2 regions of the Blastococcus sp. OS1-29 genome follow, and region 1 is predicted to be linked to the other one. Evidence: riboswitches for the same ligand, from Rfam matches in the RefSeq annotation. Region 1 holds a riboswitch; the other holds the start of a gene.
The links. Region 1 has a riboswitch for cyclic di-AMP ahead of AC2H4J_RS17865 (C40 family peptidase). Riboswitches for the same ligand answer to the same signal wherever they lie in the genome.
Positions count from the first base shown of each region.

Region 1 (7,334 bases):
CGACATCGACGAGCGCACGCCCATGTTGGCCAGGTACTCCAGGTGCACCGGCGAGACGCTGCGCAGCATGGCGCCGGACAGGTCGAGCGGGCGGCCGGTGCGGGGGTCGATGGGCGGGTCCAGCGGCACCCGGGTGTACGTGGCGTCGGGGATGATCCGCATCCAGTTGGTCGCGTACAGCGCCCGGGCCTGGGCCGGGATGTCGCTGGCCGGGTAGCGCAGGCCGAAGAACGGCTCCAGGTCAGGACGGCGGTCCTCGGCGACGACCTCGCCGTTCCACTCCGCGTCGAACCGGTAGACCATCACCCGGTCGAAGCCGGTGACCGTGCGGACGTCGCGGGCGAGCACCGCGGTGAGGTCCTCGAGCGTCGCCGTGGCCGAGAGCCGCTGCAGGACGGTGGGCAGCCGCCGGTGCCAGGCGGCGCCCGCCTGCTCGGCGCCGGCGACGGGCTCGAACTCGGCGATCAGCAGCCCGTCGGCGCGGTGCAGGACGAGGTCGACGTCGTCGCCGCCGATCTGCACGCGCAGGGGGTTGACCTCGGCGAGGTCGCCGGCCAGTCCCGCGCGCAGGCGGCCCAGGTCGCCGTCGGACAGGAGCTGGTCGAGCGCGGCGACCGGTTGCCCGAAGACCTCCGCCGTGTTGGCCGAGGCGACGACGACGGCCAGGTCGGGCTCGGTGAGGGCGAGCAGGACGCCGTGCGGCTGGATCGCGCCGGGAATGGCGATCGGCTCGTCCGCGCAGCGGAGCAGGGCTTCCGGGTCGGTGGGAACGGGACCACCGGCCGGGCTGCTCACCCCGGCGACGTTACGTGCCGGCGTCCCACCCGGCGACGCCGGTCGGGATCTCCGCCGTCGACGTCACGATCGGCACGAGCCGGCCGAGATCGAGCAGATCGACCGTCAGCCGGACCGGGCCGTTCGACCGCGGCGCGACGACGTGCAGCGTCACGTCTGCCGCCGCGGCCTTGCGCGAGACGCGCATGAGCTCGCGGGCACCGGAGGAGTCGAGGAACGTCGTCGGCGTCAGATCGATGAGGACGGCGACGTGGCCGGCCTCGAGAAGGGCGTCGACGGCCTGCGCGAACTGCGGCGCCGTCGCGATGTCGAGGTCACCCCGTACGGTGATCCCCGGACGCCCGGCAACCGTCGTCCGTTCCACTTCGAACAGCACGAATCGGCTCCCTCGTCACGTCGTTCGGCGTACTGAGGGTAGGTCACCCGGTTCACAGGAAGGGAAGCTGCCGTGAACGTGCACTTCAGCGTGCGGCTCCCGACCGACGCGCAGAGCGTGCCGCTGGTGCGGGGCCTGCTCCGGCAGGCGCTCCAGTACCTCGCCGTCCCCGAGACCGGCATCCAGGAGATCGTGCTCGCCCTCACCGAGGCGTGTGCGAACGTCGTGCAGCACGCCGGCGAGCACGAGGAGTACCAGGTCGACATCGCCATCGACGACGAGAACTGCCGGATCAGCGTGGTGGACGACGGCGACGGCTTCGACCCCGCGGCGACGGCGATGGAGCAGGAGCGCTCCCCGCTCGAGCCCGGCCGTGGCCTGGTGCTCATGCGCGCGCTGGTCGACCGGCTCGACTTCGTCCAGGACGAGGACGGCCGGCACCGGGTGACCCTCGAGAAGCGCCTCCACGCCTCGCCGAAGCTGCGGCTGCTGCCGACCTGACGGTCAGCGCCGCGAGCCGGCCGTGACGATCTCGGACAGCGCCGCGCCCCACTGACGGGCGCGGTCCTCCTCGCCGTCGGCGAGCGGTCCCCGCGCGTCGACGACGAAGAAGTGCTCGGCCGGCGCGGCGAGGGTCGCGCCGAGCGTGCGCAGCAGCTTCTCCTCGGTCCTGGAGGCGTGGTCGAGCTTGGTGACGATCGACGGATGGTCCATGCGGGTGTCGAAGGCGGCGGCGGAGATCCCCGCGGGCACCGCCGCTGCGTCGAGCCACTCGTGCAGACCGGTCGTCGGGTCCGCGACCACTCCGGCGCCGTACTGCTCGACCGCACCCTTGCGTGTGGACGGCCGGGGCATGCCCATCGCGTGGTTGGGCCCGCCGACGACGAGCAGCCGGACGTCGGGGCCGATCTGGCGGGGGGCGTCCTGCGCGGCGATCACCTCGACCTGGAGGTGGCCGGACAGGCCGTCGGCGATGGCACGGGCGATCTTCTCGGCGTCCCCGAACAGGGACTCGTAGACGACGACGGCGGTGGCCATGACCGCTCCCCTCGGGATCGACTCCACCGACGCTATTGCGCTCCGGTCGGGCGGGCGAGGGGTCGAAGGGCCCGCGCCGCAGAGGCGTGAGACGGCCCGCGCCCGACCGCGCCCGCCGGCGGCGTCCCTCACGCGGCGTGGCCGCCGCGCCGCTGCTCGAGAAGTCACGCAGCGCGACCGTGGGAGCCGGAAAACGGTCCTTCCGCGGGCCGCACCTCGTCGAGGCCGCAGGTCGAGGCACGGCCGGGGTGACCACCCATCGTGACCGGCTATCGGGGGTCACAGGTAGCTCCTCACCTGCACGGGCTCGAGGGCGCACCTACCGTCGTCGCGTCCGGTCGGCCCCTTCAGTCACGCACCGTGTGACCCCGGCCGGACGCCGCCGAACCGGGCGCTGTGCATCAGTGCGTGCCCGGGCCGGGGACCCATCGCAGTAGTGGGGTGAAGCGCGCGCCGGAGACCCTCCGGCCGCGCCGGGCGCACGTTCCCCGCCCGAACCCGTCAGCTAACTCGGTAGGCGGCTGCGGAGAACAGGAGATCCCCGTCCGTGCCCAGTACCCGCACGCCCTCGTCCGGTCCGGTCCGTCGCGCGGCCTTCGTCGTGCTCACCGCGGCCGGCGTTACCCTCGCTCCCCTGCCGGCCTTCGCCAGCACCGGCGTCACCACCGCAGCCGTCGCGGCGGCCCCCGTCGCCGCACCCACGCAGGCCGCGCAGGTCGCGGTGGACACCGCCCTCGCCCAGCTGGGAGACGCCTACGTCTGGGGCGGCGCCGGTCCGGACAGCTTCGACTGCTCGGGCCTGGTGCAGTACGCCTACGCCGCGGCGGGCGTCGACCTGCCGCACTCGTCGAGCATGCAGTCGACGATCGGGACGCCGGTGGCGTACACCGACCTTCAGCCGGGTGACCTGGTCTTCTTCTACAGCCCGGTCAGCCACGTCGCCATGTACATCGGCAACGGCCAGATCGTCCAGGCCTCGACCTACGGACAGCCGGTGGCGGTCACCGACCTCGCCTACATGCCGGGGTTCAACTCGGCTCGCCGGCTGACCTGAGAACTCCCCGGGGTGCCCGCCTGCACGGGTGGGTATCCCGGGGTTCAGCCCGGTTCGATGACACGGATGGGCAGGCCGGCGACCCACGCGGCGACGTCCTCGACAGCCTCGCCGTAGAAGACCTCGTAGGTGTTGCGCGTGACGTAGCCGAGGTGCGGGGTGAGCACGGTGCGGGGCAGGTTCCGGATCGGCGAGTCCGCCGGCAGCGGCTCCTGGTCGTAGACGTCGAGGCCGGCGCCGGCGATCCGGTCCTCCCGCAGGGCGTCGACGAGCGCCTGGGTCTGCACGATCGGGCCGCGGCTGGTGTTGACGAACACCGCGGTGTGCTTCATGAGCGCGAAGTCCTCGGCGCCGATGAGGCCGCGGGTGCGCCTGGACCACAGCAGGTGCACGGTGACGACGTCCGACGTCGCGAAGAGCTCGTCCCGGTCGACCCGCCGGACGGCGTGCTCGGCGGCCCGCTCGTCGGTGAGGTTCTGGCTCCAGGCGACGACGTCCATGCCGAAGGCCTGCCCGATCCGCGCGACCTGCGTGCCGAGGCGGCCTAGGCCGATCACGCCGAGCCGGGCGCCGGCGAGGTCGCCGCCGATGGTCTGCTGCCAGCCGCCGGCGCGGACCCCGGCGTCCTCCTGCGGGATGTGCCTCGTGACCGCCAGGATCAGCGCCCAGGTGAGCTCGGCCGTGGCGGTCGGCTGGGACCCGGTGCCGCAGACGGTGATGCCGTGCTCGGCGGCCGCGGCCGTGTCGATGGACTTGTTGCGCATGCCGGTGGTGACCAGCAGCTTCAGGTTCGGCAGCCGCTCGAGCATGGTGCGCGGGAAGGCGGTGCGCTCACGCATCGCGACGACGACGTCGAACGGCTCCAGGCGCTCGGCGAGCGTCTCCTCGTCGGGCAGGGTGTCGGAGAACGTGGTGACGTCGACCGGCGCGGCGACCGTCGACCAGTCGCAGAAGTCGGCAGCGACGGACTGGTAGTCGTCGAGGACGGCGATGCGGGTCATGCGGTGGGTCTACCAGGTCGGGACGCGCGACGGCCCCCGCCCGCGGATGCGGACGGGGGCCGGGACGTGCGCTGGGCTCAGCGGGTGCCGGGACGCCGGGTCTGGTTGGCGCGCTTTGCCTGGAAGTCCGCGATGGCCCGCTTGATCTTGGCCTGGTTCTGCGGCTTGCGGGCCTCCTGGATCACCTTGGCGGCGATACCGGACGCCATGAGCTTCTTGATCATTCCCATGATCGCCTCCTTCGTGTCGGTTACGGGTCAGATGCCCGAACGAACGGCAGACCAATCACGTCCCCGCGAACGCGGCCCTGTGCAGGACGTCTCCGCGCCGTAGGGTCCGGATGCGGCGGAACAGGCGTTCGTCGGCGACTTCGGCTTCGACCCGATGCACGGCGGCCCACCGGTGACCTCGGTCGATCACCGTCCCGCGGCGTCGGTCGCCAGCACCAGGTCGTGGTGCATGCGCTCCTGCTTCGTGCGCAGGTACCGCACGTTGTGCGGCGTCTCCACGACCGGCAGGGCCACCCGGCCGACGATGTCGAGACCGTAGCCGTCCAGGCCGCCGTACTTGGCGGGGTTGTTGGTGATCAGGCGCAACCGCCGGATCCCCAGGTCGCCGAGGATCTGGGCCCCGACGCCGTAGCTGCGGGAATCCACCGGCAGCCCCTGCGCGGTGTTGGCGTCGACGGTGTCCAGGCCCGCCTCCTGCAGCGCGTAGGCCCGGATCTTGTGGCCGAGGCCGATCCCCCGCCCCTCGTGGCCGCGCAGGTAGACCACGGCCCCGCAGCCCTCGGCCGCGATCTCGGCGAGCGCCTGCTCGAGCTGCGCCCCGCAGTCGCAGCGCAGCGAGCCGAGGATGTCGCCGGTGAGGCACTCGCTGTGCACCCGCACGAGGACGCCGCGCCCGCTGTGGCCGGCGGCCGCGACGTCGCCCATGACCAGCGCGAGGTGCTCGACGCCGTCCAGCACGTTGCGGTAGGCCACCGCGCGGAACTCCCCGAACGACGTGGGCATCTCCGAGGCGGCCACCTGCTCGACGAGCCGTTCGGTCGCCCGCCGGTGGCGCACGAGGTCGGCCACGTCGAGGACGAGCAGGCCGTGGGCCGCGGCGAACGCGCGCAGGTCCGCGCCCGAGCGCATGCCGCCGTCCTCGGCGGTGATCTCGCCGATGACGCCGACGCCCGAGAGGCCGGCCATGCGCAGCAGGTCGACCGCCGCCTCGGTGTGGCCGGCGCGCACGAGCACCCCGCCGTCGCGGGCACGCAGCGGGAAGACGTGACCGGGCCGGCGCAGGTCCGCCGGCCGGGTGGCCGGATCGGCCAGCGCGCGGAAGGTCACGGCACGATCGGTCGCCGAGACGCCGGTTCCGGTGCCGATGGCGTCGACGGTGACGGTGAACGCCGTGCTGTGGGCGTCGGTGTTGTGGGTGACCATCTGCGGGAGTCGCAGCTCGTCGGCCCGCTCCGCCGGCATGGGCGCGCAGACGATGCCGGTCGTGTGCCGCACGAGGAACGCCATCTGCTCGGGCGTGACCTTCTCGGCGGCGACGACGAGGTCGCCCTCGTTCTCCCGGTCGGCGTCGTCGATGACGACCACCATGCCTCCGTCGGCCAGCGCGGCGACTGCCCGCTGCACGGTCGCGGTGGACAGCTCACGCCGGTGGTCCATGGTGCCTCCTGGGTCAGCGATTCCCTGTATCGATCGCTACAGAGGAAAGGGAAGCACGGTGTGACCCCGATGACAAGAGCCGGCGGTCGGATCGTTCCCCGGCAGGCCCCGTCGTGCCGTCGTGCGGCATGCCCCGCTTGGCCCGGCCCCGGGCCGGCGGCACCCTCGGGGTGTGTCGACAGCAGAGACCGCGACCGTCCAGGCCGAGATGACCCCCGGCCACTTCCGCGAGGTGCTGGGCCACTACCCCACCGGCGTCACGGTCGTCACCGGAATGGTCGACGGCCGGCCGGTCGGCATGGTCGTGGGCACCTTCAGCAGCGTCTCCCTCGACCCGCCCCTCGTGGCGTTCATGCCGCAGGTCGGTTCCCGCACCTGGGCGCAGCTGGCCGAGGCGCCGTCCTTCTGCATCAACGTGCTGGCCCACGACCAGCTCGGGCTCTGCCGCGTGATGGCCGTGCCGCGCGAGGACAAGTTCGAGGGGGTGGAGTGGACGCCGTCAGCACTCGGCGCGCCCGCGCTCACCGGCGCCGTGGCCCACGTCCACTGCCGCCAGCAGTCGACCGTCGAGGCCGGCGACCACTGGATCGTGCTGTGCTCCGTCGAGGCGGTCGAGGTCTCGCGGCCGGTCACGCCACTGCTGTTCTTCCAGGGCGGATACGGCGGCTTCTCCCCCGGCGGCATGGCGGCCAAGGCCGACGCCGACCTGATCGCCGCCGTCCGCCTGGGCGACCGCGCGCGCACCCAGGTGGAGGGGCTCGCGCGGCGGCTCGGCTGCGAGGCCGCGGCGCTCGTCGCGGTCAGCCCCGGCGAGCTGACCACCGCCGTCACGGCGTACGGCGGCCAGGCCGCGATGACCGAGCCCCTGGGCCAGCGGATCCCGCTGATCCCCCCGCTCGGCGAGGCCTATGTCGCCGGCAACCCCGAGCTGACCGAACGGTGGCTGGGCCGGATCACGCCGCCCGACCCGGAGGTCGTCGCCTGCTACCGCGAACGTCTGACGTCGGTCGCCCGCCGCGGCGTCGCACTGACCCTCGTGGGCCCCGACGTCCGTGCCGACTACGACCGGATGCACGCCGCGCTCGCCGAGTACGCGGCCGGCGAACTGACCCCCGCGCGGGAACGCGCCGTGCGCGCCGCCTTCGCCGGCGCCCGACACGTGTTCGCCGACACCGAGGTGGAGCCCGACACGACCTACGACGTCGGGTCGATCGTCGTCCCGGTCCGCGGGCCGGACGGCGCCGTGGCCATGGTGCTGCGGGTGACCCAGCTGCCGGCCGGCGTGCCCGGGCGCACCGTGGAGTCCTGGATCGAGAGCCTCCGGGCCGGCGCCGCAGCGGTCGAGCGCGACCTGGCCGTGGGTACCGGCGCCGCGCGGGCGCTGGACTACCGCGACTGGTACG
Region 1 is NZ_JBXXJK010000007.1:9,224-16,557, reverse strand. It holds gene AC2H4J_RS17885 (SpoIIE family protein phosphatase) at 1-795, opposite strand, end outside; gene AC2H4J_RS17880 (STAS domain-containing protein) at 806-1,171, opposite strand; gene AC2H4J_RS17875 (ATP-binding protein) at 1,244-1,672, shown strand; gene AC2H4J_RS17870 (hypothetical protein) at 1,676-2,209, opposite strand; cyclic di-AMP (ydaO/yuaA leader) riboswitch at 2,580-2,745, shown strand; gene AC2H4J_RS17865 (C40 family peptidase) at 2,757-3,263, shown strand; gene AC2H4J_RS17860 (D-2-hydroxyacid dehydrogenase family protein) at 3,308-4,264, opposite strand; gene AC2H4J_RS17855 (hypothetical protein) at 4,342-4,494, opposite strand; gene AC2H4J_RS17850 (bifunctional 3,4-dihydroxy-2-butanone-4-phosphate synthase/GTP cyclohydrolase II) at 4,681-5,931, opposite strand; gene AC2H4J_RS17845 (flavin reductase family protein) at 6,104-7,334, shown strand, end outside.

Region 2 (7,334 bases), on a different contig from region 1:
GAAGAAGGCACCGACGTTGCCGCGGGCGACGTCCGCGAAGTCCTCGCGCCGCTCGTAGCTGGTGACCGCTCCCCCGCTGCCGACCGCGCGCAGCAGCGAGCACGTCAGCGCGCCGGAGCCCGCGCCGGCCTCCAGCACCCGCATTCCGGGCCCGATGTCGCCGAAGCCCACGATCTGGGCGGCGTCCTTGGGGTAGATCACCTGGGCACCGCGGGGCATGGACAGGACGAAGTCCTGCAGCAGCGGCCGGAACGCCAGGTAGCCGGTGTTCGCCGTCGAGAAGACGACGGAGCCCTCGGGGGCACCGATCAGGTCGTCGTGCTTGATCGCGCCGCGGTGGGTGTGGAACTCCTTGCCGGGCTCGAGGACCACGGTGTGCAGCCGCCCCTTCGGGTCGGTCAGCTGCACCCGGTCGCCGATGACGAAAGCGCCGGGCACGGTTTCCTGCTCGATGTCCACAGGTGGCCAGCGTACGGACGGGGCTGATGTGACCCTTGTCCCCAGTGCGGCGCGGACGCTCGGAACTGTCGGAGGGGCCACCTAGCCTCGGAACCATGACGGCGATGGTGGAGACCGACCCGACCCCGACCGAGGGTGCCCAGGCCGTGGACGCGCCCCGCCGTCCCTCGCTGTCGCCGAGCCGCGCGGCGGATTTCAAGACCTGCCCGCTGCTCTACCGGTTCCGCACGATCGACCGGCTGCCGGAGCGCAAGAGCCTGGCCGCGGTCCGGGGGACGTTGGTGCACTCGGTCCTCGAGCGGCTCTACGACCTCCCGGCCGCACAGCGCACCGTCGAGGCGGCACAGGAGCTGATCGAGCCCGCGTGGGCCGACCTGCGCGAGGAGCCGGGCGTGGCCGAGCTGTTCGCCGTCTCCCAGGACGAGGGCGCGGAGACGGCGCCCTCGGCGCCGGAGTCGGTGGAGGCCTGGCTGCTGTCGGCGGGAAAGCTGGTCGAGAAGTACTTCACGCTGGAGGACCCGACCCGCATCGAGCCGCACGGCCGCGAGGAACTGGTCGAGGTGACGCTGCCGGACGGGCTGCTGCTGCGCGGGTTCGTCGACCGGTTGGACGTCGCCCGCAACGGCGCACTCCGGGTCGTCGACTACAAGACCGGTGCGGTGCCGCGCGAGGCGTTCGAGGGCAAAGCGCTGTTCCAGATGAAGTTCTACGCACTCGTCCTGTGGCGCACCCGCGGCGTCATCGCCGCACAGCTCAAGCTGCTCTACCTCAAGGACGGCGACGCGCTGACCTACGCGCCCGACGAGGACGAGCTGATCCGCTTCGAGCGCACCCTCACCGCGATCTGGGCGGCCATCGAGCGGGCGGTCGCGACCGGCGATTTCCGGCCGAACAAGTCGCGCCTGTGCGACTGGTGCGACCACCAGGCGCTCTGCCCGGCCTTCGGGGGCACTCCCCCGCCGTTCCCGACCGAGGCGGCCGCGGCCGCCGGCTGGCAGACCCTGCCGATCGTCGCCGTCAGCTGACCCGGGGTCGGGGCCGCCAGACCGCCCCGACCCCGTACACGGTCAGCGGTAGTTCACGTGCACGTGGTCCATGTGGTTGGCCGTCGGGCTGCCCCGGTCCTCCATGCCGACCCAGCTGCCGTTCGGGGAGGACAGCATGCGCTGCTTGTAGATGAGGTACTCCACGCCGAGCTCGTCCCAGTGCGCGATGTGGTAGGCGATGATCGCCTCACCGAGGGACGAGTTCCCGAGCACCATGTAGTCCAGGGCGAGCCCTGACGGGTGTCCGTGCGGGTCGGCCGCGCTGGCCCGCGTGCCGCCGAGGGTGATGCCGCCGGCTCCGGGCACGTTGGACACGACGGCGTTCGCCGCGACCTGCGTCTGCGGCTTCACCGGGCCCGAGCTGTTGCTGATCTTCGCGACGGCGGTCGCGGCGGTCCCAGCGGCAGCCGGGGCCGGAGTGTCGTTGGCAGCCTTCGCGGCCTGCGCAGCTGCCGCGGCGGCAGCGGCCTGCGCCGCGGCCGCCGCCTCGGCCTGGGCCTGGGCGGCAACGGCAGCCTGCTCGGCCTGGGCCTGCGCGGTGACCGCGGCGGCCTGCTCGGCGTCGCGCTGCGAGCGACTCGAGGTCACCTCGCCGAGGCGTTCCGCGTCGGCACTGACCGGGGCCGAGGCGCCGGCGACACCCAGGGCGTCCGCGACGGCAACGGACGACTGCTCGTCCGCGCTGGCCGGCACGGCGCCGGTGCCGGTGCCGGTGACCAGGTTCAGCGTGGCCAACGCGCAGACGGCGGCGATGCCCAGGCCGTAGGCGACGCGGGAGCTCGGAGCGGATCTGCGGTAGTGCCGGCCGCCCCTGTTCGGGGTGGTGGCGACCTCGTCGTGGGGCTGTGCGGTGTGCAAGTTCAGGGGCGCCACAGGGGGCGGCTCTCCGTTCTTCCTCACCCGCCTACCGAGTTAGCTGACGGGTTCGGGCCGGAAGATGCCCTACCTGCGACGTGCAGGATTCACCCCAGAGGAACCATGGGTCCCCGGTCCGGCCGGCCCCGCGAGGGCCGTTCGCCGGTTCGGCGGTGTCCAGCCGACGCCCCTCGGTCGAGGAGCCGGTCTCGGCGAACAGGTCACGAACGTACTACGAATCGCACCACCAGCACTGTGACATCGGCCTGTCGGCGCCGCTCCGACTGCCGGATGGTGTACCGCCGCCCGTGACGCTGTGTCAGCTTCCGGCTCCGCCGCTGGTGACAGCTGCAGCCGGCGCGGGCCGACCGCCGAACGGCGCGTGAGGCGTGTCCGACGTCATAGCTCAGGCGGCGGAGTCCGCGAGGTCCGCCTCGGCCAGCACCGCTGCGAGCTCGGCCGGCCCGACGCCGACCAGCCCGTCGCGCAGGTGCAGTCCCGGGGCGGGCGACACGACCTGCAGGGTGGGCACGCCGAGGACGGCGGTTCCCGCCGCCAGTCCGGCCGCGATGCCGGCCTGGGAGTCCTCGACGACGACGCACTCCCCGGGCAGCACACCCAGGGCATCCATGGCCATCCGGTAGGGCGCCGGATCGGGCTTGCGGGCCGGCACCTCGTCCCCGCAGATCGTCAGGTCGAACGGGTCCGAGCCCAGGTCGCCGCGGATCGAGGCGAGCACGATGTCGGCGATGCGGCGCGGCGTCGTCGTCACCAGGGCGGTCGCGAGGCCGGCGTCGCGCACCGACTGCAGGAGCTCGGCGGCTCCGGGACGCCAGCTGATCTCCTCGGCGAGCAGCACCGCGGTGGTGTCCTCGACCCATCGGGCGTCGGCGACGAGCTCGGCCTCGCTGCGGCTGACGCCGAGGTCGCCGTAGAGGATCTCCATCGACGTCCGCATGCTGGAGCCGACCGTCGCCTGACGCGCCTGCGCGGACAGGCGGCCGCCGAGCCGCGCGGCGAGGGCGAAGAGAGCCTCGCCCCAGTGCTCTTCGGTCTCGACGAGGGTCCCGTCCATGTCGAAGAGGACGGCGCGCAGTGATTCAGTCATCCGTTCCCAGTGTCCCTGGGAACAGGCCTCCCGGCCTCCGGCAGGGGGCCGGAAGCCGGGAGATGTTCCCCACGTGGACGGCTACTCGTCCTCGGTGCGGTAGCCCAGGTTGGGCGAGAGCCACCGCTCCGCCTCGTCGACGGTCCACCCCTTGCGCCGCGCGTAGTCCTCGACCTGATCACGACCCAGCCGACCCAGCACGAAGTACCGCGACTCGGGATGCGAGAAGTACAGGCCGCTCACCGACGCGCCCGGCCACATGGCCATGCTGTCGGTCAGCTGGATACCGGTGTTGTTCTCGACGTCGAGGAGCTCCCAGATCGTCTGCTTCTCGGTGTGCTCCGGGCAGGCGGGGTAGCCCGGGGCCGGCCGGATGCCCTTGTACTTCTCGGCGATCAGCGCCTCGTTGTCCAGGCGCTCGTCGGGCACGTAGGCCCAGAACTCCTTGCGCACCCGCTCGTGCAGCCGCTCGGCGAATGCCTCGGCCAGCCGGTCGGCCAGCGACTCCAGCAGGATCGCGTTGTAGTCGTCGTTGGCCTTCTTGAACTCCACGATCTTCTCCACCGAGCCGAGCCCGGCGGTGACGGCGAACGCGCCGACGTAGTCGTGCAGGCCGGACGCCTTGGGCGCGACGAAGTCGGCCAGCGACTTGCGCGCCGAGCCGTCGCGTCCCTCCGTCTGCTGGCGGAGCTGGTGGAGTGTCGTGAGGACCGTGCTGCGCGACTCGTCGGTGTAGACCTCGATGTCGTCGCCGGGCACCTGGTTGGCCGGGAACAGCCCGAAGACCCCGCTCGCGCGCAGCCACTTCTGAGCGATGGCCTGGTCGAGCAGCAGCTGGGCGTCCTCGTAGAGCCGGCGGGCCGCCTCACCGCTGACCGGGTTGTTGAGGATGTCCGGGAACCTGCCCCGCATCTCCCACGCGTTGAAGAACGGCTGCCAGTCGATGTACGTGCGCAGCTCCTCCAGCGAGTAGTCGTGGAACGCGCGCACGAACTGGGTGGCCACGTGGTGCAGGTGGTCGCAGCCGGGCCCGGCGCACACGTCCATCGCCTGCTGCAGCAGCATCCGCGGACGCGGCGGGTGGTAGGAGCTCCAGTCGATGGGCGTCCCGGCCGCGCGGGCGGTGGCGATCGGGAGGATCGTGCGCGTGTCCTGGCGGGCGGCGTGCCGCTCGCGCAGCGTGTCGTAGTCGGCGTCGGTCTCGGCCAGCAGCTTCGGTCGCTGCTCGTCCGACAGCAGGGCGGCCACCACCGGCACCGAGCGCGACGCGTCCTTCACCCAGATCACCGGGCCGTGGTACTTGCGGTCGACCTTGACCGCCGTGTGCGCGCGTGAGGTCGTGGCACCGCCCACCAGCAGCGGGATCTCGAAGCCCTGCCGCTCCATCTCCGACGCCAGGGTCACCATCTCGTCCAGGGACGGCGTGATGAGCCCGGAGATGCCGATGATGTCGGCGCCCTCCTCCTTGGCCGCGTCCAGGATCTTCTGGGGCGGCACCATCACCCCGAGGTCGACGACGTCGTAGTTGTTGCACTGGAGGACGACGCCGACGATGTTCTTGCCGATGTCGTGGACGTCGCCCTTCGCCGTCGCCATGACGACCTTGCCGTTGGTGCGCTCGGCGTCCCCGGGCTGCTTCTCCGCCTCGATGAACGGGATGAGGTAGGCGACCGCCTTCTTCATGACGCGAGCGGACTTCACCACCTGCGGCAGGAACATCTTCCCGGCCCCGAAGAGGTCGCCGACGACGTTCATGCCGTCCATGAGCGGGCCCTCGATGACCTCGATCGGCCGGCCGCCGCGCGCGGAGATCTCGCCGCGCAGCTCCTCGGTGTCGTCCTCGACGAACGCGTCGATGCCCTTCACGAGCGCGTGGGTGATCCGCTCGGCCACCGGGAGTGACCGCCACTCCTCGGAGGCGACCTCCTTGACCGAGCCGTCACCGGCGAAGTCGCCGGCGATCTCGAGCAGCCGCTCCGTGCTGTCGGGGCGGCGGTTGAGGATCACGTCCTCGATGCGCTCGCGCAGCAGCTCCGGCACCTCGCTGTAGACCTCGAGCTGGCCCGCGTTGACGATCGCCATGTCCAGACCGGCCGCGATGGCGTGGTACAGGAAGACGGAGTGGATGGCCTCCCGCACCGGGTTGTTGCCGCGGAAGGAGAAGGAGACGTTGGAGACGCCGCCGGAGACGAGCGCGCCGGGCAGGTTGTGCTTGATCCAGCGCGTCGCCTCGATGAAGTCGAGGCCGTAGTTCGCGTGCTCCTCGATGCCCGTGGCGACGGCGAAGATGTTGGGATCGAAGATGATGTCCTCGAACGGGAAGCCGACCTGCTCCACGAGGATGTCGTAGGCGCGGCGGCAGATCTGCGTACGCCGCTCGAGGGTGTCGCCCTGCCCGTCCTCGTCGAAGGCCATGACGACGACCGCGGCGCCGTACTTGCGGCACAGCCGGGCGTGGTGGACGAACTCCTCCTCACCGTTCTTCAGCGAGATCGAGTTGACGATGGCCTTGCCCTGGATGTTCTTGAGCCCGGCCTCCATCACCTCCCACTTCGAGGAGTCGACCATCGTCGGCACACGGGAGATGTCGGGCTCGGAGGCGATCAGCTTGGTGAAGCGGTCCATCGCCTCGACGCCGTCGATCATCCCCTCGTCCATGTTGATGTCGATGACCTGCGCGCCGGCCTCGACCTGCTGGCGGGCCACGGCCAGCGCGGCCGGGTAGTCACCGGCCTTGATCAGGTTGCGGAACCGAGCGGATCCGGTGATGTTGGTCCGCTCGCCCACGTTCACGAAGAGGGATTCCTCGGTGACCGTGAGGGGCTCCAGGCCGGAGAGCCGAAGCGCCGGGCGCGTCTGCGCCGGCGTCCGCGGCGTCCGGCCCTCCGCGACCGCGGCGACGGCCGCGATGTGCGCCGGCGTCGTCCCGCAGCAGCCGCCGACGACGTTGACGAAGCCGCTGTCGGCGAACTCCGCGAGGATCGACGCGGTCTCGTCGGGCGACTCGTCGTACTCGCCGAAGGCGTTGGGCAGGCCGGCGTTCGGGTAGCAGGAGACGAACGTGTCGGCGACCCGTGACAGCTCGGCGATGTAGGGCCGCATCTCCTTGGCGCCCAGGGCGCAGTTGAGCCCGACCAGGAGCGGGTTCACGTGCCGGACGGAGTGCCAGAAGGCCTCGGTGACCTGGCCGGAGAGCGTGCGGCCGGAGGCGTCGGTGATCGTGCCCGAGATCATGACGGGCCAGCGGCGCCCGCGTTCCTCGAACATCGTCTCCAGGGCGAAGATCGCTGCCTTCGCGTTCAGCGTGTCGAAGATGGTCTCGATCAGCAGGACGTCGACGCCGCCGTCGACCAGCCCGTTGGCCTGCTCCAGGTAGGCCTCGACCAGCTCGTCGTAGCTGACGTTGCGCGCGCCCGGGTCGTTGACGTCGGGCGAGATGGACGCCGTCCGGCTCGTGGGGCCCAGCGCACCGACGACGTAGCGCGGCTTGTCCGGCGTCCGCGCGGTCATCACGTCGCACTCGTGGCGGGCCAACCGTGCGGAGGCGACGTTGAGCTCGTGGGCGAGCTCCTCCATCCCGTAGTCCGACAGGGAGATCGACGTCGCGTTGAAGGTGTTGGTCTCGATCAGGTCCGCGCCGGCCTCCAGGTACTCGCGGTGGATGCCGGCGATGATCTCGGGAGCGGTGATGCTGAGCAGGTCGTTGTTGCCCTGCACGTCGGTCGGCCAGTCGGCGAAGCGCGCGCCGCGATAGCCGGCCTCGTCGGGGCGGTCCCGCTGGATGGCGGTGCCCATGGCGCCGTCGAGGACCAGGATGCGCTGCCGCAGCAGCGCCGTGAGCTCGGCGGTGGCGTCCGGGCGCGGGG
Region 2 is NZ_JBXXJK010000002.1:556,217-563,550, reverse strand. It holds gene AC2H4J_RS07290 (tRNA (adenine-N1)-methyltransferase) at 1-459, opposite strand, end outside; gene AC2H4J_RS07285 (RecB family exonuclease) at 555-1,484, shown strand; gene AC2H4J_RS07280 (VldE C-terminal domain-containing protein) at 1,527-2,378, opposite strand; cyclic di-AMP (ydaO/yuaA leader) riboswitch at 2,392-2,543, opposite strand; gene AC2H4J_RS07275 (HAD family hydrolase) at 2,767-3,468, opposite strand; gene metH (methionine synthase) at 3,550-7,334, opposite strand, start outside.
Region 2: linked by a shared signal. The riboswitch ahead of AC2H4J_RS07280 (VldE C-terminal domain-containing protein) and the one ahead of AC2H4J_RS17865 (C40 family peptidase) in region 1 are both predicted to bind cyclic di-AMP.